One region of the Streptomyces sp. NPDC001843 genome, then DNA from elsewhere that is predicted to be linked to it. Evidence: predicted binding sites of a transcription regulator. Region 1 holds the regulator's gene; each other region holds the start of a gene.
The links. The regulator HrcA, encoded in region 1, represses chaperone genes, less so after heat shock. The targets are predictions, from matches to a motif close to TTNGCACTCNGNNNNNCNGAGTGCNAA.
Positions count from the first base shown of each region.

Region 2: a site for HrcA is predicted at 6,097-6,123, ahead of groL (chaperonin GroEL). Genes of this name have one in related genera too.
Region 3: a site for HrcA is predicted at 1,735-1,761, ahead of groES (co-chaperone GroES). Genes of this name have one in related genera too.

Region 1 is NZ_JBIATQ010000001.1:883,289-893,112, reverse strand. It holds gene ACFYZQ_RS04205 (DUF3097 domain-containing protein) at 1-29, opposite strand, end outside; gene ACFYZQ_RS04200 (MBL fold metallo-hydrolase) at 61-786, opposite strand; gene hrcA (heat-inducible transcriptional repressor HrcA) at 957-1,973, shown strand; gene dnaJ (molecular chaperone DnaJ) at 1,974-3,110, shown strand; gene ACFYZQ_RS04185 (nitronate monooxygenase) at 3,211-4,287, shown strand; gene ACFYZQ_RS04180 (16S rRNA (uracil(1498)-N(3))-methyltransferase) at 4,284-5,033, shown strand; gene ACFYZQ_RS04175 (hypothetical protein) at 5,005-5,397, opposite strand; gene ACFYZQ_RS04170 (hypothetical protein) at 5,504-6,073, shown strand; gene ACFYZQ_RS04165 (S41 family peptidase) at 6,123-9,362, shown strand; gene ACFYZQ_RS04160 (histidine triad nucleotide-binding protein) at 9,419-9,784, shown strand; gene ACFYZQ_RS04155 (ribonuclease Z) at 9,791-9,824, shown strand, end outside.
Region 2 is NZ_JBIATQ010000014.1:109,071-118,894, reverse strand. It holds gene otsB (trehalose-phosphatase) at 1-792, shown strand, start outside; gene ACFYZQ_RS31130 (trehalose-6-phosphate synthase) at 979-2,415, opposite strand; gene ACFYZQ_RS31125 (glucosyl-3-phosphoglycerate synthase) at 2,489-3,433, opposite strand; SAM riboswitch class I at 3,577-3,741, shown strand; gene thrC (threonine synthase) at 3,760-5,046, shown strand; gene ACFYZQ_RS31115 (MoaD/ThiS family protein) at 5,043-5,318, shown strand; gene ACFYZQ_RS31110 (cold-shock protein) at 5,761-5,967, shown strand; gene groL (chaperonin GroEL) at 6,287-7,909, shown strand; gene ACFYZQ_RS31100 (NADH:flavin oxidoreductase) at 8,155-9,279, shown strand; gene ACFYZQ_RS31095 (hypothetical protein) at 9,308-9,824, opposite strand, start outside.
Region 3 is NZ_JBIATQ010000008.1:285,532-295,355, forward strand. It holds gene groL (chaperonin GroEL) at 1-1,145, opposite strand, end outside; gene groES (co-chaperone GroES) at 1,280-1,588, opposite strand; gene ACFYZQ_RS21935 (polysaccharide deacetylase family protein) at 1,848-2,852, opposite strand; gene ACFYZQ_RS21940 (methyltransferase domain-containing protein) at 2,943-4,121, shown strand; gene ACFYZQ_RS21945 (cell wall-binding repeat-containing protein) at 4,126-6,150, opposite strand; gene ACFYZQ_RS21950 (RNA polymerase sigma factor) at 6,317-7,591, opposite strand; gene ACFYZQ_RS21955 (YciI family protein) at 7,637-7,993, opposite strand; gene ACFYZQ_RS21960 (VCBS repeat-containing protein) at 8,144-9,511, opposite strand; gene ACFYZQ_RS21965 (LCP family protein) at 9,580-9,824, opposite strand, start outside.

The sequences.
Region 1 (9,824 bases):
GGGCGGTGGCGGGAGACGGGTGGGCGCATTCCGATGACGATAGGAGAACCCGTACCGCCATCAGGGCGACACGCCGAAACGCGCTGCCAGCTCGTCGCGCTGCCGCCGTACGAACGCGGCGTCCACCACCGCTCCGTGACCGGGCACGTACAGCGCGTCCGCGCCGCCGAGGTCGAGGAGCCGGTCGAGGGCGGCGGGCCAGTGGGACGGCACGGCGTCGGGGCCGGCCTGCGGTTCGCCGGACTCCTCGACCAGGTCGCCGCAGAAGACCACCTCCGGATCCCCGGGGACCAGCACGGCCAGGTCGTGGGCGGTGTGCCCCGGGCCCACGTTGGCCAGCAGCGCCTGCCGGCCGCCGCCCAGGTCGAGGGTCCACTCGCCGGACACCAGGTGGCGGGGGACGGGAAGCGCGTCCACCGCCTGTTCCGCCTCCGCCTCCGGAAGGCCGCCCCGCACGGCGTCCAGGCGCAGTTCCTCCCGCTCGTACGCGAACACCGCGTCCAACCCCACCGCCGCGTACATCTCCGCGCCCGCGAAGGCCGCCGCGCCGAACACGTGGTCGAAGTGGGGGTGGGTGAGCGCGAGATGAGTCACACGGCGGCCGGCCAGCTCCTGCGCCTGCGCGCGCAGCCGTGCGCCCTCGGCGAGACTCGACCCGGAGTCCACCACGAGCGCCGTACCCTCGCCGAGGACCAGTCCCACCGTGCAGTCCCAGCGGGGCAGCCGGCACCGCCCGACCCCGGCGGCCACCCGCTCCCAACCCAGCTCTTCCCAAGTCACCGTCATACCGCGACGCTAACGGGGACGGCCGTACCCGGGCACGGCGGCGCGGACCGGCCTTGCCCGGGGTGTACCCCACGGCCGTACACTGGGCCGGGGTGCTGGCACTCGCGAGCGCAGAGTGCCAGACAAAGGGCCCGAAGGCCGCAGGGGACGATTTTCTGGAGGTGTGCGCGGTGCTGAGTGAACGCAGGCTTCAGGTGCTGCGTGCCATCGTCCAGGACTACGTCGGCACCGAGGAGCCCGTCGGCTCCAAGGCGCTCACCGAGCGGCACAACCTCGGGGTCTCGCCGGCCACCGTCCGCAACGACATGTCGGCCCTGGAGGACGAGGGGTACATCGCGCAACCGCACACCAGCGCGGGGCGCATCCCCACCGACAAGGGCTACCGGCTCTTCGTCGACAAGCTCGCGGGCGTCAAGCCGATGACCGCCCCCGAGCGGCGGGCGATCCAGAACTTCCTCGACGGCGCCGTCGACCTCGACGACGTCGTGGCCCGCACGGTGCGGCTGCTCGCGCAGCTCACCCGGCAGGTCGCGGTCGTGCAGTACCCCTCGCTGACCCGCTCGACCGTGCGGCACGTGGAGCTGCTCTCGCTCGCCCCGGCGCGCCTGATGCTCGTGCTCATCACGGACACCGGCCGGGTCGAGCAGCGGATGGTCGACTGCCCGGCGCCCTTCGGGGAGACGTCGCTGGCGGACCTGCGCGCACGGCTCAACAGCCGGGTCGCGGGCCGCCGGTTCACCGACGTGCCGCGGCTGGTGGAAGACCTCCCCGAGGGCTTCGACACGGAAGACCGGGGTACGGTCTCGACAGTGCTCTCCACTCTGCTGGAGACGCTGGTCGAGGAGAACGAAGAGCGGCTGATGATCGGCGGTACCGCCAATCTCACCCGCTTCGGACATGACTTTCCCCTCACCATCCGGCCGGTGCTCGAGGCGCTGGAGGAGCAGGTCGTGCTGCTCAAGCTCCTCGGCGAGGCGAAGGATTCGGGCGTGACCGTGCGCATCGGCCACGAGAACGCCCACGAGGGACTCAACTCCACGTCCGTGGTGTCGGTCGGTTACGGTTCGGGCGGCGAGGCAGTCGCCAAGCTCGGCGTGGTCGGACCGACCCGCATGGACTATCCGGGAACGATGGGAGCGGTACGAGCGGTGGCACGGTACGTCGGACAGATCCTGGCGGAGTCGTAGGTGGCCACGGACTACTACGCCGTTCTCGGCGTGCGCCGCGACGCGTCGCAGGAAGAGATCAAGAAGGCCTTCCGGCGGCTCGCGCGCGAGCTGCACCCGGACGTGAACCCGGATCCGAAGACCCAGGAGCGGTTCAAGGAGATCAACGCCGCCTACGAGGTGTTGTCGGACCCGCAGAAGAAGCAGGTCTACGACCTCGGCGGCGACCCGCTCTCGCAGTCCGGCGGCGCCGGCGCGGGCGGCTTCGGGGCCGGTGGCTTCGGCAACTTCTCCGACATCATGGACGCCTTCTTCGGTACGGCGTCCCAGCGCGGCCCGCGCTCGCGCACCCGGCGCGGTCAGGACGCGATGATCCGGATCGAGGTGGAGCTGGACGAGGCGGCCTTCGGCACGACCAAGGACATCCAGGTCGACACGGCGGTCGTCTGCAACACCTGCAACGGTGAGGGCGCCGCGCCCGGCACGACCGCCCAGACCTGCGACATGTGCCGCGGCCGCGGTGAGGTCTCCCAGGTCACCCGGTCCTTCCTGGGCCAGGTCATGACCTCCCGGCCCTGCCCGCAGTGCCAGGGCTTCGGCACCGTCGTGCCGACCCCGTGCCCCGAGTGCGCCGGCGACGGCCGGGTCCGCTCGCGCCGCACCCTGACGGTGAAGATCCCGGCCGGTGTCGACAACGGCACCCGCATCCAGCTCGCGGGCGAGGGCGAGGTCGGCCCCGGTGGCGGTCCCGCCGGTGACCTGTACGTCGAGATCCACGAGCTGCCGCACTCCACCTTCCAGCGGCGCGGTGACGACCTGCACTGCACGGTCACCATCCCGATGACCGCGGCGGCCCTCGGCACCAAGGTGCCGCTGGAGACGCTGGACGGCATGGAGGAGGTCGACATCCGCCCGGGCACCCAGTCCGGCCAGTCGATCCCGCTGCACAACCGGGGTGTCACCCACCTGCGCGGCGGCGGCCGCGGCGACCTCATCGTCCACGTCGAGGTCCAGACCCCGACCAAGCTCGACCCCGAGCAGGAACGGCTGCTGCGCGAGCTGGCCAAACTCCGCGGCGAGGAACGCCCCCAGGGGCAGTTCCAGCCGGGGCAGCAGGGGCTGTTCTCGCGGTTGAAGGATGCGTTCAACGGGCGGTGACGCCTGGTGTCAGGGTCCCTGACCGCTGACCATTCCCCTGGCATATGCCAGGGGAAGCCCGGTTTCGGACTTGTTCGGAGGACGTGACAACATGCGGGTCATGTCCTCCGCACTGACCGATCTCTTCCCTCACCCGATCGTGCAGGCCCCCATGGCGGGCGGTGTCTCCGTACCCCAGCTCGCCGCTGCCGTGTGCGAGGCCGGTGGGCTCGGGTTCCTCGCCGCCGGGTACAAGACCGCCGACGGCATGTACCAGGAGATCAAGCAGCTGCGGAGCCTGACGGGCGGCCCCTTCGGTGTGAACCTCTTCATGCCGCAGCCGGAGCATGCCGAGTCCGGCGCCCTCGAGATGTACGCCCACCAGCTGGCCGGCGAGGCCGCCTGGTACGAGACCGAGCTCGGCGATCCGGACAGCGGCCGGGACGACGGCTACGAGACCAAGCTCACGGTGCTGCTCGACAACCCGGTGCCCGTGGTCTCCTTCCACTTCGGCGTGCCGAGCCGGGACGTGCTCGACTCGCTGCGCCGTGCCGGAACCCTCACCCTCGTCACCGCGACCACCGCGGAGGAGGCCCTCGCGGTGGAGCGGGCCGGGGCCGACGCGGTCATCGCGCAGGGCGTGGAGGCCGGCGGCCACCAGGGCACCCACCGGGACATCCCGGAGGCGGACGGCAGCGGCACCGGCCTCCTCTCGCTGATCGCCCAGGTCCGCGAGACCGTGGGCATCCCGATCGTCGCCGCCGGAGGCATCATGCGCGGCAGCCAGATCGCGGCGGTCATGGCGGCGGGCGCGAGCGCGGCCCAGCTCGGCACCGCGTTCCTCGCCACCCCCGAGTCCGGCGCGCACGCCCTGCACAAGCAGGCGCTGACCGATCCGCTGTACGCCCGTACCGAGCTGACCCGCGCCTTCTCCGGCCGCCCGGCCCGTGGCCTGGTCAACCGCTTCGTGCGTGAGCACGGCCCCTACGCGCCCGCCGCCTACCCGGAGATCCACCACCTGACCGCGCCGCTGCGCAAGGCCGCCGCCAAGGCCGGTGACCCGCAGGGCATGGCGCTGTGGGCGGGGCAGGGGCACCGGATGGCACGGGACCTGCCGGCCGGGCAGCTGGTGGAGGTATTGGCGGCGGAGCTGGAGGAGGCCCGCACGGCCTTGTCCTCCGGGGGTGGGCTGCGATGACGGCTCCGGTGTTCGTGGTCGAGCAACTCGACGGAGTCGGGCCCGAGTACGTGCTCGACGGGCCCGAGGGCCGGCACGCGGTCTCCGTGAAGCGGCTGCGCCCCGGCGAGGACGTGGTGCTCACGGACGGTCGCGGGCACTGGATCGAGGGCGTGGTGAAGGCCGCCGAGGGCAAGGACCGCCTGGTCGTCATGGACCTGGAGTCGGTCATGGAGGAACCCCTGGCACAGCCGCGCATCACCGTCGTCCAGGCTCTGCCCAAGGGTGACCGGGGCGAGCTGGCCGTCGAGACCATGACCGAGGCCGGTGTCGACGCGATCGTGCCCTGGCAGGCCGCCCGCTGCATCACCCAGTGGAAGGGCGACCGCGGACTGAAGGCGCTCGGCAAGTGGCGGAGCACCGCCCGCGAGGCCGGCAAGCAGTCCCGCCGGGTCCGCTTCCCGGACGTCGCGGACGCGGCGACGGGAAAGCAGGTTGCCCAGCTTCTCGCCAAAGCCGACTTCGCCGCCGTCCTGCACGAGGACCGCGACTACCCCAGCGAGCCCCTGGCCACCGCCGAACTCCCCGCCGAGGGTGAGATCGTGCTGGTCGTGGGTCCCGAAGGAGGCGTCGCCCCCGAGGAGTTGGAGCTGTTCGCCGCGGCCGGTGCGAAGGCGTACCGGCTCGGGCGCACCGTACTGCGCTCCTCGACCGCCGGCACCGCGGCCGTGTCCCTGCTCATGGGCCGGACCGGCCGCTGGTCCTGACCGCGGAGGAAGCCCGCGCGCGTCTGACGACGACCGCCGGGAAGAGCTCCCAGCCGTCCACCTCCCCGGAGCCGTCGAGCAGCCCGCGCTCCCGTGCCTCGTCGACGAACGCACGGACGACATCCGGCCGGTGCAGGTTCAGCAGCTCTCCGCCGCCGTCGCCGACGCACCCGGAGTGCAGCAGCCCGTCGGGCAGCAACCGGCCCGCGCCGGACCGGAAGACGATCCGCGTCCGGACACCCTCCCGGTACAGCGTGAGCACCTCCCGGCAGCCCGCACCGGCCGCGTGCCGGTGCCGCACGGTCCACCGGTGGGCCGTCCCCTCGCCGTCCACGAGCCGTCTGACCCTGCGTTCGCTGCGCATCCGGCCAGCCTAGGACCCAAGCGGCACCCGATGGTGAGACGCTCGAACACCCGAGTGGCCGTATGTGCCCTACCGCCCCGTCCGCGGCGGTGGCACGCTCCCCTCCATGGGGGTATCGAGGCACTTGCGGCAACGGCCCCGCCGGACGCGGGCGGTGGCCGTGGCGGGGCTGGCGGTGGTGGCCGTGGGCGCGGTCGTGGCGTGTGAACCGGGTGACTTGAGTTCGGCGTCGGTCGCGTACACCACGGACAAGACGGCGACCGCGGAGTTGGAGCGGCAGCACGTGCACGTGCGCTGGCTCACCTGCACGGGCGACTACGGAAGCAAGGGCCGCGCCGCGGGGAAGTCGCCGTCGCCGAGCGAGACCACCGTGGTCGAAGTCGACTGCCGGGGGCAGACGGACGACGGACGGAAGATCACCGTCACCGGCCGGGTCACCAAGGCCGTCGACGGCGCGTGCGTGCGGGGCGACCTCACCGCGAAGGTCGGCGGCAAGCGGTGGTTCCACGTCGACGGGCTGGGCAACTGCGACGCCAAGCCGGGACCGGCGTACACGCCGCCCGCCACCCACCGGCCCCCGGGCGGGCAGCAGCCCGGTCCCACCGTCACCGTCACGGTCACCAGGACCATCTGGTGCAAGGGTGACCCCACCTGCTGGCCGGTCGAGGGCAAGTGATCGCCGAAACCGGGTCCCGCGGACGCCGCGCGCTGCGTAGGGTGATCGGGTGACCCAGGGCGCATCCACCACGACACCGGCAACCCCGTCATACCTCCGATTCCCGCATCTGCGGGGTGAGTCGGTCGCCTTCACCGCCGAGGACGACGTGTGGCTCGCCCCGCTGGACGGCGGGCGGGCCTGGCGGGTCAGCGCGGACAACGTACCGGTGAACCACCCCCGTATCTCCCCGGACGGCACGACCGTCGCCTGGACCTCCACCCGCGACGGCGCCCCCGAGGTGCACATCGCCCCCGTCGCCGGCGGCCCGGCCAAGCGGCTGACCCACTGGGGGAGTTGGCGCACCCAGGTGCGCGGCTGGACCCCCGACGGGCAGGTCCTGGCGCTCAGCACCCAGGGCCAGGCCAGCCTGCGCCGCAGCTGGGCCCACGCGGTCCCGCTCGACGGCGGCCCCGCCACCACCCTGCCGTACGGGCCGGTCGGGGCCGTGGCGTACGGGCCGGCCACCGTGCTGCTGTCCGCGCCGATGGGACGCGAGGCCGCCTGGTGGAAGCGCTACCGGGGCGGTACGGCGGGCAAGTTGTGGATCGACCGCGCGGCCGAAGGCGAAGAAGGGGCCGGCGAGTTCGTACGGCTGCACGAGGAGCTCGACGGGAACATCGAGTACCCGGTGTGGGCGGGGGAGCGCATCGCCTTCCTGTCCGACCACGAGGGCACCGGGGCGCTGTACTCCTCCCTCGCCGACGGCTCCGACCTGCGCCGGCACACCCCCCTCGACGGCTTCTACGCCCGGCACGCATCGGGCGACGGCACCCGCGTCGTCTACACCGCCGCCGGTGAACTGTGGATCCTGGACGACCTGGACGGCGCCGAACCGCGCAGGCTCGACATCCGGCTCGGCGGGCCGCGCGTGGACCTCCAGCCGTATCCGGTGAACGCGGGCCGCTGGTTCGACTCCGCCGCCCCCGACCACACCGCGCGCGGCAGCGCCGTCGAGGTGCGCGGCGGCGTCCACTGGGTCACCCACCGCTCCGGCCCCGCCCGCGCGCTCGCCGCACAGCCGGGCGTCCGGGCACGGCTGCCCCGCGCGTTCCGCGCCGAGGGCGAGGACTGGGTGGTGTGGGTGACCGACGCCGAGGGCGACGACGCCCTGGAGTTCGCCCCCGCCACCGGACTCACCCCCGGCGCCACCCCCAGGCGCATCGCCGCCGGACAGCTCGGCCGGGTCCTGGAACTGGCCATGGCCCCCGACGGCAGCCGGGCCGCCGTCGCCTCGCACGACGGACGGCTGCTGCTCGTCGAGCGGGAGACCGGCGAGGTCCGCGAGGTCGACCGCAGCGAGGACGGCGACGTCTCCGGGCTCGCCTTCTCACCCGACTCGGCCTGGCTCGCCTGGTCCCACCCCGGCCCGCGCCCCCTGTGCCAGCTGCGGCTCGCCCACACCACCGACCTGTCGGTCACCGAGGCGACCCCGCTGCGCTTCCAGGACTACGCGCCCGCCTTCACCCTCGACGGCAAGCACCTCGCCTTCCTCTCCACCCGCTCCTTCGACCCGGTCTACGACGAGCACGTCTTCGACCTGGCCTTCGTGGTCGGCGCCCGCCCGCACCTGATCACCCTCGCCGCCACCACCCCCTCGCCCTTCGGCCCGCAACGGCACGGCCGGCCCTTCGACGCGCCCGACAAGGACGAGACCCCCGACAGCGAGGGCACCCCGACCACCCGGATCGACCTGGACGGGCTCGCCGACCGCATAGTGCCCTTCCCGGTGGAGGCCGCCCGCTACTCCAACCTGCGCGCCGCCAAGGACGGGGTGCTCTGGCTGCGGCACCCGGTGCGCGGCGTCCTCGGCGCCTCCCGGGCCACCCCCGACGACCCCGACCCGAAGACCGAGCTGGAGCGGTACGACCTCGCCCAGCAGCGCATCGAGCACCTCGCCGGCGACGCCGACCACTTCGAGGTCAGCGGCGACGGCAAACGCGTCCTGCTGTGGACCGACGGCCGGCTCCGGGTCGTGCCCAGCGACCGGCGCGCCTCCACCGACGACGACGGCGACACCTCCGTCACCGTCGACCTCACACGGGTGCGGCAGACCGTCGACCCGGCGGCCGAGTGGCGGCAGATGTACGACGAGACCGGCCGCATCATGCGCGACCACTTCTGGCGGCCGGACCTGGGCGGCATCGACTGGGACGGCGTCCTCGACCGCTACCGCCCGGTGCTGGAACGCGTCGCCACCCACGACGACCTCGTCGACCTGCTCTGGGAGGTGCACGGCGAACTCGGCACCTCGCACGCGTACGTCACCCCGTACGGCGCGTACGGCGGCGGCGCCCGCCAGGGGCTGCTCGGCGCCGACATCTCCCGGCACGAGGACGGCAGCTGGCGCATCGACCGCATCCTGCCCTCGGAGACCTCCGACCCGAACGCCCGGGCCCCGCTCGCCGCGCCCGGCGTCGCGGTGCGTGCCGGGGACGCGATCGTCGCGGTCGGCGGCCACCCCGTCGACCCGGTCACCGGCCCCGCTCCCCTGCTCGTCGGCACGGCCGGCAAGGCCGTCGAGCTGACCATCTCACCGGCGGGCGGCGGCGAGCCGCGGCACGCCGTGGTGATCCCGCTCGCCGACGAGGAACCGCTGCGCTACCACGCCTGGGTCGCCGACCGGCGCGCCCACGTCCACGAGCTCTCCGGCGGCCGGCTCGGCTACCTCCACGTGCCCGACATGCAGGCCCCCGGCTGGGCCCAGATCCACCGCGACCTGCGGGTGGAGGTGGCCCGCGAGGGACTCGTCGTCGACGTCCGGGAGAACCGCGGCGGCCACACCTCCCAGCTGGTCGTCGAGAAGCTGGCCCGGCGGATCGTCGGCTGGGACCTGCCGCGCGGCCTGCGCCCCTACAGCTACCCGCAGGACGCGCCCCGCGGCCCGGTCGTCGTGGTCGCCAACGAGTTCTCCGGCTCCGACGGCGACATCGTCAACGCGGCGATCAAGGCGCTCGGGATCGGCCCCGTGGTCGGCACCCGCACCTGGGGCGGCGTCATCGGCATCGACAGCCGCTACCACCTGGTCGACGGCACACTGGTCACCCAGCCCAAGTACGCCTTCTGGCTGGAGGGTTACGGCTGGGACGTGGAGAACCACGGGGTCGACCCCGACGTGGAGGTGGTCCAGAGCCCGCAGGACTGGGCGGCGGGCAGGGACCCCCAGCTGGACGAGGCGGTACGGATGGCGCTGGCCGCACTGGAGGACAACCCGGCGAAGACCCCGCCGTCGCTGCCGGACCTGGACTGACACCCGGTGTCGATACGATGCTCCCGTACCGGATCACCGGCTGAGGAGGCACACGCATGGCAGGGCAAGAGGGCGGCGCGCCGCAGGACGACTGCCTGTTCTGCAAGATCGTCGCGGGGCAGGTCCCGGCGACCATCGTCCGTGAGACCGAGACGACCGTCGCCTTCCGCGACATCAACCCGCAGGCGCCCACCCACGTCCTGGTGATCCCCAAGGCGCACTACCGGGACGCCGCCGCGCTCGCCGCCGGCGCCCCCCAACTCGCGGCGGACGTCCTGGCCGAGACCCAGGCGGTCGCCGACGACGAGAAGCTGGAGAGCTACCGCATCGTCTTCAACACCGGCAGCGGCGCCGGCCAGACCGTCTGGCACGCCCACGCCCACATCCTCGGCGGCCGCGGCCTCGAGTGGCCCCCCGGATAAGCAGCCATGTCCGTACGCGAGTTGGTCGTCCTCGGCACCG
Region 2 (9,824 bases), on a different contig from region 1:
GGGCTGAACGCGCTGCTCGCCAGGCCCCGCTCCGCGGTGGTCGGGCTCGATTTCGACGGGACGCTGGCGCCGATCGTCGCGGAGCCCGACCAGGCCCGCGCCCACGCGCAGGCGGTCCCGGCGCTCGCCGCCCTCGCCCCCAAGGTGGCCGCCGTCGCCGTGGTCACCGGCCGCCCGGCCGGGGTCGCGGTGCGCTACGGCGGCTTCGCGGGCGTACCCGGACTGGAGCACCTCGTCGTCCTCGGCCACTACGGCGCCGAACGCTGGGACGCCGTCACCGGCACCGTCAACGCCCCCGCCCCACACCCCGGCGTCACCGCCGTCCGCGCCGAGCTGCCCGGCTTCCTCGACCGCATCGGCGCCTGGCGCGGCACCTGGATCGAGGAGAAGGGCCGGGCCGTCGCCGTGCACACCCGCCGCGCCGAGGACCCGCAGGCCGCCTTCGAGGCCCTGCGTGAACCCCTCACCGACCTCGCCGCCCGCAACGGCCTGATCGTCGAGCCCGGCCGCATGGTCCTCGAACTCCGCCCGCCCGGCATGGACAAGGGCGTCGCCCTGCTGGAGTACGTTCGCGAGGCCGGCGCCGAGGCCGTCCTCTACGCGGGCGACGACCTGGGCGACCTCCCCGCCTTCGCCGCCGTCGACAAACTGCGCTCCGACGGCGTCCCCGGCCTCCTCGTCTGCAGCGGCAGCACGGAGGTCACGGAGCTCGCGGAACGCGCGGACCTGGTGGTGGACGGCCCCGAGGGCGTCGTGTCCCTGCTGCGCGGGCTTGCGGCGGCACTCGGCTGAGACCCGAGGCAACCGACCGGTGCCCGCTGGGCGTGTCCGGCCGGTTGCCAGGCAGTCGAGCGGTTGCCTGCCGGATCCGTCCGACCGACTGCCGGGTCCGTCCGTCGCCCGGCGGGCCGCCCAGCGACTGCCCGCCGGGCCTGCCCGGCCCGCCCCGCCACGGGGCAGCGAGTGTCCCGCCCCGCGTCAGTCCTCCAGTGCGTGCAGTTGGTCCAGGAACCACTGGGCCGGAGGCAAGGCCGTGGCCGCCGCAGTGAGGCGCTTGGTGCGCTCGGCGCGCTCGCCGTCGGACATGGTGAGCGCCTGGTGGAGGGCGTGCGCCGTGCCGGCGATGTCGTACGGGTTCACCGTCACCGCGTCCTCGCCCAGCTCCTCGTACGCGCCGGCCTCCCGGGACAGCACCAGCGCGCAGCCCTCGTCGGAGACGACCGGGACCTCCTTGGCGACCAGGTTCATGCCGTCCCGGATGGGGTTGACCAGGGCGACGTCGGCCAGCCGGTACGCGGCCAGGGAGCGGGCGAAGTCGTCCTTGACGTGGAGGACGACCGGGGTCCAGCCCGGGGTGCCGTACGCGGCGTTGATCTCCTCCGCCACCCGTTGCACCTCGGCGGTGTAGTCGCGGTACACCGCGAGGTCCTGCCGGGAGGGGTAGGCGAACGCCACGTGCACCACCCGCTCGCGCCACTCCGGGTGGTCGTCGAGGAGCTCACGGTAGGCCAGCAGCCCGCGCACGATGTTCTTCGACAGCTCCGTGCGGTCGACCCGGACGATCGTCTTGCGTGCCCTGCCGTCGGGCGCCGTACCGATCTCCGTCCGCAGCGCCGTCATCCGCTCGTCCACGTCCGGCCGGTGCGCCCGCTGCCGCAGGAAGTCCGCGTCCGCGCCCAGACCGTGCACCCCGATCCGAGTGCCGGACACGGCGTCGGCCCCGAGGACGGCTTCGCAGCAGGCGGTGAACGCGTCCGCCCAGCGCTGGGTGAGGAAGCCCGCCCGGTCCGCGCCCAGGATCCCGCCGAGCAGTTCGGCGGCGATGTCGTCGGGGAGCAGCCGGAAGTAGTCCGGCGGCGCCCACGGGGTGTGCGAGAAGTGGCCGATGCGCAGGTCGGGGCGGAGTTCCCGGAGCATCCGGGGAGCCAGCGCCAGGTGGTAGTCCTGGACGACCACCACCGCGCCCTGCGCCGCCTCCTCGGCCAGGGCTTCGGCGAACGCCCGGTTGTAGGCCTCGTAGGACGCCCACTGGCGACGGAACTCCGCGTCCAGGACGGGCTCCAGCGGGGTCTGGTACAGCATGTGGTGGACGAACCACAGCACCGAGTTGGCGATGCCGTTGTACGCGTCGGAGAACACCGTCGCGTCGATGTCGATCATGCGGACCTGCTGCCCGCCGGTCGCGTCCTCGGAGAGCCGCCGACCGCCGTGGGAGCGGCGCACCGCCTCCCGGTCGGCGTCGCTCAGCGCGGCGCACACCCAGAGCGCGTTCGCGTCCGGGCCGATGGCCGACAGCCCGGACACCAGTCCGCCGCCACCCCGCTTGGCGTGCAGCGAACCGTCCTCGCGGACTTCGTACGAAACCGGGCCGCGATTGGACGCGACCAGCACCTCAGCACCGTGCGTGGAAGCCATGAGTCTCAACCTAGCCCGGCCCGGAAACGCTCAAACGTACGGTTCCCTCCCCGGCGGAGTGACACGGCCGGGGTCAGGCCACCCGGCGCGCGGCGTACTCGGCGATCTCCGCCATCGGCGGCCGCTCCTCCGTGTCCACGGAGTAGGTGCGCGGCTCGAAGCCCTCCTCGCCCCGCTCGAACTGGGTGAGCGAGGGCCGGACGAGGTGGCCGCGGGCCAGGCGGAGCTGGGCGGTGCGGTAGATGGCGGCGGCCATCCGGCCGAGCGCCTGCCCGTCCTGGTGGCGGTGCTTGCGCACCCCGACGTCCACCTGGGCCAGGGCGTCCAGGCCCACCAGGTGCAGGGCGTCGACCAGCATGCCCAGTTCCACCCCGTACCCGACGGGGAAGGGCAGCTGCTCCAGCAGCGAGCGGCGGGCCGCGTACTCACCGCCGAGCGGCTGCACGAACCCCGCAAGCTGCGGCCAGTGCATGTTGAGCAGCGGGCGCGCCATCAGCTCGGTGACCCGGCCGCCCTGGCCCGCGGTCCCGGCGAGCGGACGGTCGTACATGCCCTTGACCAGGTCCACGTCCGGGTCGGTCAGCAGCGGGCCGACGATCCCCGAGACGAAGTCGGAGGAGAACTCCTTCAGGTCGGCGTCGATGAAGCAGACGATGTCCCCCTCGGTGACGAGGAGCGAACGCCACAGCACCTCGCCCTTGCCGGGCACGGCCGGTATCCGCGGCAGGACGTCGTCGCGGTGGACGACCCGGGCGCCCGCCGCGGCGGCCACCTCGGAGGTGCGGTCGGTGGACCCCGAGTCGACGACCACGATCTCGTCGACGAGCGGGGTCTGCTGCATCAGGTCGTGGCGGATGATCGCGACGATGTCGCCGACCGTCTCCTCCTCGTTGAGCGCGGGCAGCACGACACTGACCGACTGGCCCGTGCGCTGCTTCGCGGCCAGGATCTGGTGGAGCGGGCGATCGGTCACGGACCAGGAGCGGGTGCTCAGCCAGCGCTCGACTTCTTCCAGCACGGTGGGCGGCTCCTCACTGTTTGTCTCGCGGTTCGGACGACTATCTCAACTGTCCCGGCCTTCGGTTACAGTCTTGAACAACGCGGATGACCATCGCATGTCCGAGGTCACCGTTGTTCACAACCGCACACACAACCGCATACCGCTCATCCAGAGGGGCAGAGGGACACGGCCCGATGAAGCCCCGGCAACCCTCCAGTCGGTTCTCGTAGATCAGTTGGACCAGTCCTGATCGTTCCGCGAGGCTCCCGGCTAGGGAAGGTGCCAAATCCGTCTCACGGCGAGATGCGTCGTGAGGAAGATGAGGAGAAAGGGCCTCGCCTCACATGGCTGTGCAGACTGCTGCAAGCACCACCGACTCCACCGTAGACCTCGGCCCCGCCGCTGCTCTGAGCTGCCGCGAGTGCGGCCACCGGGTACCGCTCGGACCGGTCTTCGCCTGCGAGGAGTGTTTCGGCCCGCTCGAGATCGCCTACGACTTCTCGGCCTACGAAACCGAGGAGCTGAGGAAGCGGATCGAGGCGGGACCCGCGAACATCTGGCGCTACGCACCCCTGCTGCCCGTCCCGGCGGACGTGGCGACCAAGCCCAACATCAACCCCGGCTGGACCCAGCTCGTCCAGGCCGACAACCTCGCCCGTGAGCTCGGCATCGAGGCTTCGCACCTGTACGTGAAGGACGACTCCGGCAACCCGACGCACTCCTTCAAGGACCGTGTGGTCGCGCAGGCACTGGAGGCGGCGCGGGCCTTCGGTTTCACCACCCTGTCCTGCTCCTCCACCGGCAACCTGGCCGGCGCGGTCGGTGCCGCGGCGGCCCGGGCCGGCTTCCGTTCCTGCGTGTTCATCCCGCACGACCTGGAGCAGGGCAAGGTCGTCATGGCCGCGGTCTACGGCGGCGAGCTCGTCGGCATCGAGGGCAACTACGACGACGTGAACCGCTTCTGCTCCGAGCTGATCGGCGACCCGGCCGGCGAGGGCTGGGGCTTCGTCAACGTCAACCTGAGGCCGTACTACGCGGAGGGGTCCAAGACCCTGGCGTACGAGATCTGCGAGCAGCTCGGCTGGCGGCTCCCGGACCAGATCGTCGTCCCGATCGCCTCCGGCTCCCAGCTCACCAAGATCGACAAGGGGCTGCAGGAGCTGATCAAGCTCGGCCTCGTCGAGGACCGGCCCTACAAGATCTTCGGCGCCCAGGCCCAGGGCTGCTCGCCGGTGTCGACCGCGTTCAAGGCGGGCCACGACGTGGTGCGCCCGCAGAAGCCCGACACCATCGCCAAGTCCCTCGCCATCGGCAACCCGGCGGACGGGCCGTACGTCCTGGACATCGCGCGCCGCACCGGCGGGGCGGTGGAGGACGTGACGGACGAGCAGGTGGTGGACGCCATCAAGCTGCTCGCCCGCACGGAGGGCATCTTCGCGGAGACGGCGGGCGGTGTGACGGTGGGCGTCACGCGCAAGCTGCTGGAGAACGGCGTCCTCGACCCGACCAAGACGACCGTCGTCCTCAACACGGGCGACGGCCTGAAGACCCTGGACGCGGTGGCAGGCACCGGCCTGACCGCCACGATCCGCCCGAACCTCGACTCCTTCCGAGAGGCTGGCCTGGCATGAGCGTGACCGTCCGCATCCCCACCATCCTGCGCACCTACACGGGCGGCCAGGCAGAGGTCCAGGCAGAGGGCACGACCCTCGGCGAGGTCATCGCCGACCTGGAGAAGAACCACACCGGGATCGCCGCCCGCGTCCTGGACGACCAGGGCAAGCTGCGCCGCTTCGTCAACGTGTACGTCAACGACGACGACGTGCGCTTCGAGCAGGGGCTGGAGACCACGACTCCGGACGGTGCGGGCGTCTCCATCATTCCGGCCGTCGCCGGCGGCTGACCGAATGACTGATCATTACCGTCGGTAACACCGGTTACCGAGAGTTCATCGAATTGCCCTCGCCGTGAGAGAAACGGAGGGGGCAATTCTGTGTGGTTGAGCGCGGTAGAGTTGGGGAACGCGCTCCCGGAACGCGGGTCGGGGGCCCTGGAATCGCGCCGCACATCCGACAGGATGTAGCCAAAGTGTGCGAATGTTTTGCGCCTTATGTGCCCTTTGCGGGGCCCGACTTGCCCCGGATTCAGCCGAATTTTTGGCAGATTCCCGACCGGCGTCGTCCAGATTTCTCGTCCGATTGACCTGTTGCAGACGGCAGTTGGACAGATACATTCAGCCGCGGTCGACGCGTTCCGGCGCACGCCCCCAATCCATGGGGGGTGAGGTCTGACCCGGATCCGCGAAGTGTGGATCTGTGCAAGGGCCAGTAATAGGGGAGTTAGGCATGGCTCAGGGCACCGTCAAGTGGTTCAACGCGGAGAAGGGGTACGGCTTCATCGCGGTCGACGGTGGTGCGGATGTTTTCGTCCACTACAGCGCGATCCAGATGGACGGTTACCGCACCCTGGAAGAGGGTCAGCGGGTCGATTTCGAGATCTCGCAGGGCCAGAAGGGTCCGCAGGCGGACATGGTTCGGCTCGCGACCAGCTGAAGCACGCGCCGACCCGCACGACGTTCTTCTGTACATCTTCGAAGGGCCCGTACCCCCCGGGGTGCGGGCCCTTCGGCCTGCCCGGACACCCGTGGGGCCCGCTGTTCACCTGGCTATCCGCTCGAGCCGCTTGCACTCGGCATGGGCGAGTGCTAATCATTGGCGTTAGCACTCTGAAGGTGAGAGTGACAATGAAGGACCGGGTCGGTGAGGCCCGCAGGCCAAGTGGGGCAAGGAACCACGCGGCCCGCGAGCCGTCCGTCGCGGGCGCGGGCGCGGTCCGAAGGAATCACCCCCAGTCCTGGAGGGACCACTTCACATGGCCAAGATCATCGCGTTCGACGAGGAGGCGCGGCGCGGCCTCGAGCGCGGCATGAACCAGCTCGCGGACGCCGTGAAGGTGACGCTCGGCCCCAAGGGCCGCAACGTCGTCCTCGAGAAGAAGTGGGGCGCGCCCACGATCACCAACGACGGTGTCTCCATCGCCAAGGAGATCGAGCTCGAGGACCCGTACGAGAAGATCGGCGCCGAGCTGGTCAAGGAAGTCGCCAAGAAGACGGACGACGTCGCCGGTGACGGTACGACCACGGCGACCGTTCTGGCCCAGGCGCTGGTCCGCGAGGGTCTGCGCAACGTGGCCGCCGGTGCCAACCCCATGGCCCTGAAGCGCGGTATCGAGAAGGCCGTCGAGGCCGTCTCCGCCGCCCTGCTGGAGCAGGCGAAGGACGTCGAGACCAAGGAGCAGATCGCCTCCACGGCCTCCATCTCCGCCGCCGACACCCAGATCGGCGAGCTCATCGCCGAGGCCATGGACAAGGTCGGCAAGGAAGGCGTAATCACCGTCGAGGAGTCCCAGACCTTCGGTCTGGAGCTGGAGCTCACCGAGGGTATGCGCTTCGACAAGGGCTACATCTCGGCGTACTTCGCCACCGACATGGAGCGTATGGAGGCCGTCCTCGACGACCCGTACATCCTGATCGCCAACTCCAAGATCTCCTCGGTCAAGGACCTGCTCCCGCTGCTGGAGAAGGTCATGCAGTCGGGCAAGCCGCTGCTGATCATCGCCGAGGACGTCGAGGGCGAGGCCCTGTCGACCCTGGTCGTCAACAAGATCCGCGGCACCTTCAAGTCCGTCGCCGTCAAGGCCCCGGGCTTCGGCGACCGCCGCAAGGCCATGCTCGGCGACATCGCCATCCTCACGGGCGGCGAGGTCATCTCCGAGGAGGTCGGCCTCAAGCTGGAGAACGCCACCCTCGACCTGCTGGGCAAGGCCCGCAAGGTGGTCATCACCAAGGACGAGACCACCATCGTCGACGGTGCCGGCTCCTCCGACCAGGTCAACGGCCGTGTGAACCAGATCCGCGCCGAGATCGAGAACAGCGACTCCGACTACGACCGCGAGAAGCTCCAGGAGCGCCTGGCCAAGCTCGCGGGCGGCGTGGCCGTCATCAAGGCCGGCGCCGCCACCGAGGTCGAGCTCAAGGAGCGCAAGCACCGCATCGAGGACGCCGTCCGCAACGCCAAGGCGGCCGTCGAGGAGGGCATCGTCGCCGGTGGTGGCGTGGCCCTGCTGCAGGCCTCCCAGGTCTTCGAGAAGCTGGAGCTCGACGGTGACGAGGCGACCGGCGCCAACGCCGTGAAGCTCGCCCTGGAGGCCCCGCTCAAGCAGATCGCCGTCAACGGTGGTCTCGAGGGCGGCGTCGTCGTCGAGAAGGTGCGCAACCTGACGGTCGGCCACGGCCTGAACGCCGCGACCGGCGAGTACGTCGACATGATCGCCGAGGGCATCATCGACCCGGCGAAGGTGACCCGTTCCGCGCTGCAGAACGCCGCCTCCATCGCCGCGCTGTTCCTCACCACCGAGGCCGTCATCGCCGACAAGCCGGAGAAGGCCGCCGCGCCCGCCGGCGGCGGCATGCCGGGCGGTGACATGGACTTCTGATCGACCGGTTCCGGTTGATCTGCGTCCTCACCCGAGGGCGGCACTCCCTGTCTTGTGGCAGGGGGTGCCGCCCTCGGGCGTTTTCGTCGTGCGACGAAGGCCGAGTCCCACCGTGGGCTGGATCACACTGCGGCACGCCCGGGGGCAGGAATGCGTGACGCGGCGCGCGGAGTTCCCTTAAGAAGCTGCACCAATGCGCGTGCACATACCTGCTGGACAACCCGCAAGCCATGAGGAGCCCCCACGTGACCGTCACGCCCCCCGCCTCCCGCGCGGCCCAGATCCTCTCCCGGCCGACGACGATCAACGGCCTGACCGTTCCGAACCGCATCGCGATGGCACCGATGACCCGCGAGTTCTCCCCGGGCGGGATCCCCGGCGAGGACGTGGTCTCGTACTACGCCCGCCGCGCGGCCGCCGGGGTCGGGCTGATCGTGACCGAGGGTACGTACGTCGGGCACGAGTCCGCCGGGTACAGCGACCGCGTCCCGCGGTTCCACGGCGAGGAGCAGCTCGCGGGCTGGTCGAAGGTCGTCGAGGCGGTACACGCGGCCGGCGGCACCATCGTGCCGCAGCTCTGGCACATCGGCATGGTCCGCGAGCAGGGCCAGCCGCCGTTCCCCGAGGCCCCCGCCGTCGGCCCCTCCGGGCTGCGCACCGCCGGCGCCGAGGTCGCCGGCAAGGCCATGACCCAGGCCGACATCGACGCGGTGATCGGCGCGTTCGCCCAGGCCGCCGCGGACGCCGAGCGGATCGGCTTCGACGGCGTGGAGATCCACGGCGCCCACGGCTACCTCATCGACCAGTTCCTGTGGGCCGGCACCAACCGCCGCACCGACGCCTACGGCGGCGACCTCGTCGCCCGCACCAAGTTCGCGGCCGAGATCGTCGCCGCCGTCCGCGAGAAGGTCTCCCCCGAGTTCCCCGTCATCTTCCGCTACTCGCAGTGGAAGCAGCAGGACTTCACCGCCCGCCTCGCCGAGACCCCCGAGGAGCTGGAGGCCATCCTCACCCCGCTCGCCGCCGCCGGTGTCGACGCCTTCCACGCCTCCACCCGCCGCTACTGGCTCCCGGAGTTCGAGGGCTCGGACCTCAACCTCGCCGGCTGGACGAAGAAGCTCACCGGCAAGCCCGTCATCAGCGTCGGCTCGGTCGGCCTCGACGGCGAGTTCATCAAGGCCTTCCAGGGCGAGGGCTCCCCGGTGAAGAGCATCGACGACCTCCTCGACCGCCTGGAGTCCGACGAGTTCGACCTGGTCGCCGTCGGCCGTGCCGTGCTGCAGGACCCGGAGTGGGCGGCGAAGGTCCTGGCCGGCCGCTTCGACGAGCTGAAGCCATACGACCCCGCTTCCCTGAAGACCCTCAGCTGACGAACCGTCCGTCGTCCGGCTGACCCCCCTAGAGGTTGCCCATGGGCTCGATGTCCGCCTGCACCGGCGTGCCCCACACCCGCAGCACCTCGTAGTCGGTGAACTCGTGCACCAGCCGGTACGCCATGGCGGGCCGGGAGCCGCGTCGCTGGGCGGCGAGGTAGAGCTCGGCCTCGCGGCGGTCCCGCCTCGGCGTCCCGCACAACTGCCACTCCCGGCCGTTCCACAGCTCCGGCAGCCAGCGCTGCTGGGGCTGGGGGCGGTCGCCCCGGACCCCGTAACGGGAGGGGGCGGAGGGGACGGGGTCGGCCGACGGCCGGCCGCCGCCGTACTCGGCACGCCTGGCCGCCCGGCGGCGGGTCTCGCACAGCAGACACAGGTCCGGGGCGCTCTTGTCGACGGGCCCGGTCGGGTGCTCGGCGCACCGGGTGGTCGTGGCCGCCCCCGTGACGCTCTCGTCCAGCAGGTCCAGCGCCCGCCGCAGATCGGCCTTGACCTCGTGCAGTTTCGCGTCCGGCGTGTCGGCGGTGAGTGCCTCGCCGTGC
Region 3 (9,824 bases), on a different contig from region 1:
CCGACCTTGATCACGCATACGCCGCCGGCCAGCTTCGCGAGGCGCTCCTGGAGCTTCTCGCGGTCCCAGTCGGAGTCGGTGTTCTCGATCTCGGCCTTGATCTGGCCGACGCGGCCCGCGACGTCCTCGGACTTGCCGGCGCCGTCGACGATCGTGGTGTCGTCCTTGGTGACGGTGACGCGGCGGGCGGAGCCCAGCACGTCCAGGCCGACCTGGTCGAGCTTGAGGCCGACCTCCTCGGAGATGACGGTGCCGCCGGTGAGGACGGCGATGTCCTGCAGCATCGCCTTGCGGCGGTCGCCGAAGCCGGGGGCCTTGACGGCGACGGCGTTGAAGGTGCCGCGGATCTTGTTGACGACCAGGGTCGACAGGGCCTCGCCGTCCACGTCCTCGGCGATGATCAGCAGGGGCTTCGAGGCGCCCGCCTGGATGACCTTCTCGAGGAGCGGGAGCATGTCCGCGATGGCGGAGATCTTGCCCTGGTGGATCAGGATGTACGGGTCGTCGAGGACGGCCTCCATGCGCTCCTGGTCCGTCACGAAGTACGGCGACAGGTAGCCCTTGTCGAAGGCCATGCCCTCGGTGAAGTCCAGCTCCAGACCGAAGGTGTTGGACTCCTCGACGGTGATGACACCGTCCTTGCCGACCTTGTCCATCGCCTCGGCGATGAGCTCGCCGACCTGCTGGTCCTGGGCGGACAGCGCGGCGACGGCGGCGATGTCGGACTTCTCGTCGATCGGCCGGGCCGAGGCGAGCAGGTCGTCCGAGACGGCCTTGACCGCGGCGTCGATGCCCTTCTTCAGGGCGGCCGGGGAGGCGCCGGCGGCGACGTTCTTCAGGCCCTCGCGCACGAGCGCCTGGGCCAGCACGGTGGCGGTGGTCGTACCGTCACCCGCGATGTCGTTGGTCTTGGTCGCCACCTCCTTCACCAGCTGGGCGCCGAGGTTCTCGTACGGGTCCTCGATCTCGACCTCACGGGCGATGGTGACACCGTCGTTGGTGATGGTCGGGGCGCCGAACTTCTTGTCGATGACGACGTTGCGGCCCTTGGGGCCGATCGTCACCTTGACCGTGTCGGCGAGCTTGTTGACGCCGCGCTCGAGGGCGCGACGGGCGTCCTCGTCGAACTTCAGGATCTTCGCCATGGGAGCGTAGCCCTCTCGGGAAATCTAGGGTGCTGAAAAATACGGTCGGTGAAACGGACTGCGCCCCCGGCGCCCGGCTTGTTAACGGTCGCGGGGGCCGGGGGCGCAGCTCGAAGCGGAAAAGCTCGAGGCGATTACTTCTCGACGATCGCGAGCACGTCGCGGGCCGAGAGAACGAGGTACTCCTCGTTGTTGTACTTCACCTCGGTGCCGCCGTACTTGCTGTAGAGCACGACGTCACCGACCTTGACGTCGAGCTCGACGCGCTTGCCGTCCTCGATGCGGCCCGGGCCCACGGCCAGGACGACGCCCTCCTGGGGCTTCTCCTTGGCGGTGTCCGGGATGACCAGGCCAGAGGCCGTGGTCTGCTCGGCGTCCAGCGGCTGGACCACGATGCGGTCCTCGAGCGGCTTGATGGCAACCTTGGAGCTGGCGGTCGTCACGATCCGACCTCCCCCTTCGGAGATCTCACGGGGTTAACTGTCTGAGGTGGCGACCAGGTCGATCCGTCGTCGCGGGTGCCGGACCTGCCCGTCGCTGTGTTGGCACTCTCCTGCGTCGAGTGCCAGAGCCGAGACTATGACTGCGATTAGCACTCGGTCAAGCGGAGTGCCAATTGCCGTGCGTCGCGTCAGCGGGAATGCCGTCTTCGGCGGCGGCCCGCACCCGGCGCCGGCCGCCTCACAGGCCCGTACGGCCGCCTCACAGGTAGTCCTCCAGACGGGCCACCGCGTACCCCTCGGCCGTGACCTTGTTCAGGAACCGGCGCATGTCGTCGACCATCGTGCCGTTCCAGTCGTCCCGGCCCCGGAAGTGGGTCAGGACGATGTCGCCGGGGTGCAGGCTCTGGTCGTCCTCCCGGTACTCCCAGTGGTCGACGTAGACCTCCTCGTCCCAGATGGGCGCGTACTTGATGCCGCAGGACTTGGCGGCGAGCAGGGTGTCCCGGTTGTAGTTGCCGTAGGGCGGGCGGAAGACGGTCGGGCTCCGGCCGAACTGCTCGCGCATGATCCGCTGCATGCCGCAGATCTCGTCCCGCTGCTCGTCGTAGGACAGGCCGGGCAGGTAGGGGTGGGTGAGGGTGTGGTTGTTGAGGGTGATGCCGTTCGCCTGCATCTTGCGGAAGTAGCCGTAGTCGTCCTTGACCAGGTAGTTGCTGAGGAACGCGGTGTAGGGGATCTTCAGGTCGCTCATCATGCGCAGGAACGCCGGGTCCTTCTCGGCGCCGTCGTCGATGGTGAGGAAGACGACCTTCTGCTTGGTGGGGATCGTGGTGAAGACGGGCGGCAGGTCCAGTTCCTCCTGGCCGTCGACCTCGAATCCGTCACGGGCAGTGATCCTCGGCTTGTGGGCGGGGGGTGCCGGGGGCGTGAGCGGGGCCGCTTCGAGGCCCCAGCGCCTGGCGGCGGCGACCAGGGCGGCGTGGGAGGTGCGCAGCCGGGAGGCGTAGGAGTCGAGGGCTTCGGCGGGTCCCTGCAGGCGTTGCTGACCGGGGGCGGGCCGGACGTCCGGGGCCGAGTGCGGGGCCGTGCCCGGCGCCGAACAGCCGGTGACGGCACCACCGGAGACGACGGCTGCCACGACGAGCGCGGCCAGGCCGCTCCGCGCGGCCAGCCGCCTCGGGGCCGGCCGATTCACAGTCAGCCGCCTCGCGGCCTTCCGTCTCCAGTGCGCACCATTTTTGTCATTTTGTACTACTAGTCGCATGGTGCCGGATCCTGGCAGAGCCCCCGCCCCGAACCGGCCCGACACCGCCGCCGCGGGCGCACCATCCACCGACTGGCCCACAATGACCCGGTGAACGACCTGCTCGCCTTCCGCTCCCTGCTCACCCCCGAGGGCCACGCCCTCCTCGACGAGGTACGCGGCACGGCCCCGGCCGACGAACTCGCCGTCGCCACCCGCCTGCGCCGCGACCACCCCGCCGACCTGGTGTCGGCCGCCCTCGGCCAGGCCCGGCTGCGGCAGCGGGCGGCGGCGAAGTTCGCCGCCGAGGACGCGCGGCGGATGTTCTTCACCCCGGGCGGGGTCGAGCAGTCGACCCGGGCGACGGTGGCCGCGTACCGGGCGCGCCGGCTGCGGGAACTGGGCGTCACCTCCGTCGCCGACCTGTGCTGCGGCATCGGCGGCGACGCGCTCGCCCTCGCCCGCGCCGGGATCCGGGTGCTCGCCGTGGACCGGGATCCGCTGACCGCGGCGGTGGCCCGCGCCAACGCCGAGGCGCTGGGACTGGCCGAGCTGATCGAGGTGCGGGAGGCGGACGTGACGGAGGTGGACACGTCCTCGTACGACGCCGTGTTCGTGGACCCCGCACGGCGGGGCGGGCGGGGCCGCATCTTCGATCCGGAGGCGTACTCACCGCCCCTGTCGTGGGCCGTGGGGGTCGCGTCCGCCGCCCGGGTGGCCGCCCTGAAGATCGCGCCCGGCATCCCGCACGAGACGGTTCCCGAGCAGGCCGAGGCGGAGTGGATCTCCGACGGCGGGGACGTGAAGGAGGCGGTGCTGTGGTTCGGTACGGGAGCGGCGGGCGCCGTGCGGGCGACCCTGCTTCCGGGACCGCGGTCCCTGCTCTCCCGTGGGCTGCCGGACCCCGGAGCGCGGCCCGTGGGGCGGTACCTGTACGAGCCCGACGGCGCCGTCATCCGCGCGCACCTGGTGGCGGAGGTCGCCGAGGAGGTGGGCGGCGGGCTGATCGACCCGACCATCGCCTATGTGACGGCGGACGAGCTGCGGCCGACACCGTATGCGTCCGCCTACGAGATCACCGACCAACTGCCCTTCAACGTGAAGAAGTTGAAGGCGTTGCTGCGCGAGCGGGGGGTCGGGGTCCTGACCGTGAAGAAGCGCGGGTCGGCGGTGGAGCCGGAGGAGCTGCGGCGGAAGGTCAAGCCGCAGGGGCCGGGCTCGGCCACCGTGTTCCTGACGCGTGTCGCGGGTGCCCCGACGATGCTGCTCGGGGCGCCCGCGAACGGCTGAGCGGCTACTGCGTGGCCGTGGTCCGCAGGGAGGACAGGGCCGGTGCCGGGGCGGTCGGGGCCTTCGGGGCCGCGGCGCCGGACGTGTCCGTCGAGGAGTACGAACTCGCCGTCGGAGCCACGCCGTTGTAGTACGGCGTGTACGTCCACTGGCCGCTGCTCGCGCTGATCGCCGTGCCCGCCGAGTTCAGCGCCGAGGTCGACACCGAGCCGGTGCCGCCGAAGGCGACCAGGCCGTTGACCCCGGCGGCACCCTTGACCAGGTACGACTTGGTCTCGGAGGAGAGGGTGTCGACATCGGTCCACAGCAGCGGACCGAAGAGGTTCATCGCCGAGGCGGTCGTGGCGCCGCCGCGCCAGCTGGCATCGGAGGCGAGGGCGGCGTAGGTGGGACCGTTCCACCAGAAGCGCGCCAGGGCGGCCGCGTTGCCCGCGTCGGTGCTCGCCACGACCGGGTAGTACGAGTACGTCGACGGCCAGTGGGAGAACGACGTGTGCGTCAGCGCGTACTTCGCCGAGCCGCCGACCGTGATCATGTCCGTCTCACGCGGGTCGAGGCTGTTCAGGTACGACTTCACGGACGAGGTCAGCGTGTTGCCGTCGCCCAGCACGACCACCGACTTGCCGCTCGTCCCGTCCGCGCCCGCGGCCGACGCGGCGGCGAGCGCCGAGTGGTAGTCGGTGCCGGTGGCGAGGAAGACGTGGTCCGGCGCGCTGGTGACGGCCTTGGCCACGGCGACCGAGGTCGAGTAGCGGGAGGTGCCGGCCAGCCGCTTCGGGGTGAAGCCGAGCGAGGAGACCTTCGAGGAGACATTGCTGGTCAGGATCGAGTTGTCGCCGACGAGGTAGACGCTCGCACCCGGCTTGAGGATCCGCTTGAGCTCGCTCTGCACGGACGACGACAGCGAGCTGCCCGAGGTCATCAGGACCGGACCGTGCTTCTTGCCCGCGAGGGCGGGGGCGGTCAGCGCGTAGGACTGGCTGTCCTTGGAGACCAGCACCGCGGACGAGGCGTTCATCAGGCCCGGCACGCTCTGCCCGACCGTGTTCCAGGTCCAGCGGGAGGCGGCGATGTTGGTGCCGTAGACGTCGGCGCCCCAGACCCGGCTGACGGAGTTCTTGCGCAGCGGCTGCCAGGCGAGGTCCCACTTGGCGGTGGAGGGCGAGTCGTAGACGACCTTGGCGGTGCCGGTGGCGAGGTCGAGGATCTGGTTCTGCGTCTCGTTCGAGGTCGTCGTGAGCTGGTACGCCAGCCGGGTGCCGTCGGGCGACCAGGCGGGCTTGCCGACGGCGCCGGTCTCGTCCGCGAGCCACGGGGTGACCCCGGTGCCGTCCACGTTCACCGTGTACAGCTTGCCGCCCACGGTGTAGGCGACCTTGGTGCCGTCCGGGGAGAGCGCCGGGGCGTTGGCCTTGCCGTCCACCAGCTTCTTGAAGGTGCTCCTCGCGCCGTCGTACAGCCACAGGGCGCCGAAGCGGGTGTCGCCGCCGCAGGTGCTGCCCGAGCGGATGAACGCCAGCTTGCCGTCGACCGAGCCGCTGGGCTGGCTGTCGCAGCCCTCGTCCGCGGTGGCGAACAGGTGCCGCTCGTAAGCGGTGCCGTCGGACGGGGCGACGCGCAGCCGCCCGCTGAGCGTGAACACGACCTCGCCGCCGCCCCACCAGAAGGTCGGGTCGTCGGCGAGGATCGAGTTGGTCGTCTTGACCGGGAGTTCCACGGGACCGGTGAAGTCATGGCCTACGACGTCGACGCGTCCGGTCGACTGGTTGACGTAGGCCATGCGGCTGCCGTCGGGGGACCAGGCGGGCTTCATGGCGTTCTTGACCCGGGCCACGGGTGCGGTGCCGTCTTCGTACAGCTGCGAGATCACGCCGTCCATGTCGGCGGTGAGAATGCCGTCGGCGGCGGTCCAGCCCCCGGGGTCGGCGGACGCGCCAGGGGCCAGCACGACCGCGGTGCCGGCGGCGAGGGCCGCGACGGCGGTGAGCGCGACGACTCTGCGGCGCGCGGAAGATCTGTCGGATGGCAAGGAGATAACCCCCACGAGTGAACAGTGGTGCCGCCGGACCACATGAACATCAGGGGTCGCCGGGGCGAGGAGAAGGTGTCGCACCCGTTCACGGCGGCTGCGCAACTGTAAGCCCTCGCAGGTCAGGAAGGGAATGGTGGTCTTACGATCATCTCGCGGAGGTCGATCACGGGCCGAGTTCGGCCACCCGGGCCTCCAGCAGTTCCCGTTCCCGCGCGTTGCGGGTGAGTCCCGCCGCCCGGACGAACTCCGCGCGTGCCTCCGCCCCGCGGCCGAGGCGGGCCAGCAGGTCGCCGCGGACGCTGGGGAGCAGGTGGTAGTCGCTCAGGGCGGGGTCGGCGGCCAGCCGGTCCACGATCTCCAGGGCTGGGGCCGGTCCGCGCGCCATCGAAACGGCGACCGCGCGGTTCAGTTCCACGACCGGGGACGGGGCGCGGGCGGCGAGCAGGTCGTAGAGCGTCGCGATGGTCGCCCAGTCGGTCTCCTCGTAGGAGAGCGCGTGCGCGTGGCAGGCCGCGATCGCCGCCTGGAGGGTATAGGGCCCGGGCGCCCCGGTGGCGGCGGCCTCGGCCCGGCCGAGGGCCGCGACGCCGCGGGAGATGAGCATCCGGTTCCAGCGGCGGCGGTTCTGGTCCCTGAGGAGGACGGGGGCGCCGTCGGGGCCGGTGCGGGCGGCGGCCCGGGCGGTCTGGAACTCGAGGAGCGCGGTCAGGGCGTGCACCTCCGGTTCCTTGGGCATCAGGGCGGACAGCACACGGCCGAGGCGGAGGGCGTCCTCGCACAGGGCGGGGCGCAGCCAGTCGTCGCCGGCGGTGGCCGCGTAGCCCTCGTTGTGGATCAGGTAGATGACGTCGAGGACGGAGCCGAGGCGGGCCTCGCGGTCGGGCCCGCAGGGCACCTCGAAGGCGACGTTCTTCCTGGCCAGAGTGCGTTTGGCGCGGACGATCCGCTGGGCGATCGTCGCCTCCGGGACAAGGAAGGCGCGGGCGATCTCGGCCGTGGTCAGGCCGCCCAGCAGGCGCAGCGTGAGCGCGGTGCGGGCTTCGGCGGACAGCACCGGATGGCAGGTGGTGAAGACGAGGCGGAGCAGGTCGTCGTCGATGTCGTCGGGGTCGGCCGGTGCCGGCGGCGGGGCCGTGGTCTCCAGGTCGCGGCCGATCTCCGCGAGCTTGCGGGCGTAGTTCTCCCGGCGGCGGACCAGGTCGACGGCGCGGTGGCGGGCGGTGGCCATGAGCCATGCGCCGGGGTTGTCCGGCACACCGTCCCGCGGCCACCGTTCCAGGGCGGCGACCAGGGCGTCCTGGGCCAGTTCCTCCGCGATGCCCACGTCCCGGACGATCCGGGCGACGCCGGCGACGACCCGGGGGAACTCCAGACGGAAGACGGCCTCGATGGCGTGTGCGGCGGCGCCGGACGGGGCGGCGGGGGGCTGCTGTTCCACAACCCCCCATGCAACACCCCCGGCCGGGCCGGCGCCAGCTAGGGCTCAGCCCTCGGCGATCTCCCGCACCTCGCAGGTCACGGTCCAGAACTCCTCGTGGACCTTCAGGAAGCGCTTGGTCCACTCCAGGGCCTCGGCCTTGTCCTTGCACTGCATGAGGGCGTAGCCGCCGATGACCTCCTTCGACTCGGTGAAGGGCCCGTCGGTGACGGAGAGCTGACCGTTCTCCCAGTGGACCCGGGTGCCCTGCGCGGTGGGGGTGAGCCCGGCGGTGTCCAGCATCACGCCGGCCTTGGTGATCTCCTCGATCAGCTCGCCCATCCGCTGCATCAGCTCGGGGCTGGGGCCCTCGGTGGGCGTGTTGTTCTCGTCGATCCGGATGAGCGAGAGGTAACGGGGCATGGTGGCTCCTCGGTCGGACGGCGGGGGCTCTCCCCGCCTTCTCACCCCTGCGTCGAACGGGAGACACCCGGATCGACACGTCCCCCGGAATTTCTCGGAGATTTTTTCCGGGGGCCGTGACCTGACGCTATTGGGGCCCGCGACCTGGCACTACTTGAGCTCGGCCCCGAACGCCGCCTTCGCGTACGGCGCCCCGACGCTCTTCGGGCCGAAGACGAGCGCCGCGTCCGTCGTCAGGCCCGTGGCGCCGCCCCGCAGTTCCCAGACGGCGCCGTTGCCGCCGTCCTCGTTCGGGGCGGCGGCCGACAGGTCGGCGTGGCCGTTGCCGTTGATGTCGAGGAGCTGGACGGTCGCGCCGAAGACGTCGTTGATCTCGGCGGAACCGGGGACGCCCGCGGTGTTCTGGGTGAAGCCCTGCGCGCCCGTGCCGGTCAGGCCGCCGCGGCTGCCGCGCAGCACGTCGACCAGGCCCTCGGACTGGTTCTCGCCGGGCACGCCCACCGCCACGTCGTCGATGCCGTCGCCGGTGATGTCACCGACGGCGACCGACCGCCCGAACTGGTCACCCTCCTCGGTGGCGCCCGGAACGCCGGGGGTGTTCTGCGAGTACGTCCGCCAGGTGCCGCGTGCGCCCAGGCCGGTGGCCGAGCCGTAGGCGACCTGGACCTGCTCGTTCTCGTGGTCCCCGGTGACCATGTCGTCGTATCCGTCGCCGTTGAGGTCGCCGAACGCCACGGTGCCGGCGCCGTCGGGGGCGTCGGTCACGCGGGTGAGGCCGGCAGGGGTGCTCAGGTAGAGCTGGGTGCAGTGCACGCCGTCCCCGCAGTACTCCGACAGGGCCAGGTCCGCGCGGCCGTCGCCGTTGACGTCGCCGGTGGCGCCGTCGTGGACGTCGACGTACTGCAGGTCGGGGTCCATGCCGGAGGTGGCGGCCGGGGTGCCGGTCCGCTTCAGCGGCCCCTTCCACAGGACCGCCTCGGTGCCGAGCGGGTCGTCACCGGGCGAGAAGGCGGCGGTGAACAGGGCGAGGTCCAGGCGCCCGTCGCCGTCGAAGTCGCCGGTCTGGGTGTTGGTGGCGGGAACGGACGTGCCGCCGGACAGGCCGTGCGGGCCGCCCCAGACGACGACCGCCTTGGCCGACACGGAGACGTCCCCGACGACCAGGTCGGCGTAGCCGTCGCCGTCCAGGTCGCCCTTGGAGAGCTGGAGGCCGAACTCCTGGCCCTTGACCGGGCTGCCCGGGATCCCGGCCGTGGCCCGGCTGATGACGGTCCGCCGGCTGGTCGATATGCCGTGCGGGCCGCCGTACATCACGGTGACGTAGCCGGCCTTGCTCTTCCCGTCGACGGTGCCGAGCGGGGCGCCCACGGCCAGGTCGGCGTAGCCGTCGCCGTTGAAGTCGTCGCGGACGGGGGCGACTTGCTTCGACGCGGAAGCGATGGGTGCGGTGGTGCCCAGGGCGGTCAGGGCCAGGGCGAACGGGACCGCCCAACGGGCGTGCGAACGTACGGAGAACACAGGACTACCCCCCGGTTACGGTGACTTGGTCACCGCATCAGACCCACCGGGGGCATCAGAGGTTGCCCTCAGCGCAACGACTTCCACAGCGCGCTCGCCGCCGGTTCCTTCGCGACGACCCGGTTGGGGTCGGAGGGGGCCGGCAGGACCGGCATCATGACGGTCTTCACCCGGTCGGCGGACAGTCCCTTCAGGCTCTGCCCCAGGCGCATCAGCTTTGTCAGGGAGTTCAGGCCGGTGTCCGTCGTGAGGCTGCCGGTGATCGCGTCGGCCGCCCGGTAGAGCCTGGTGGGGTCGGTGAGGAGGTCGGTGG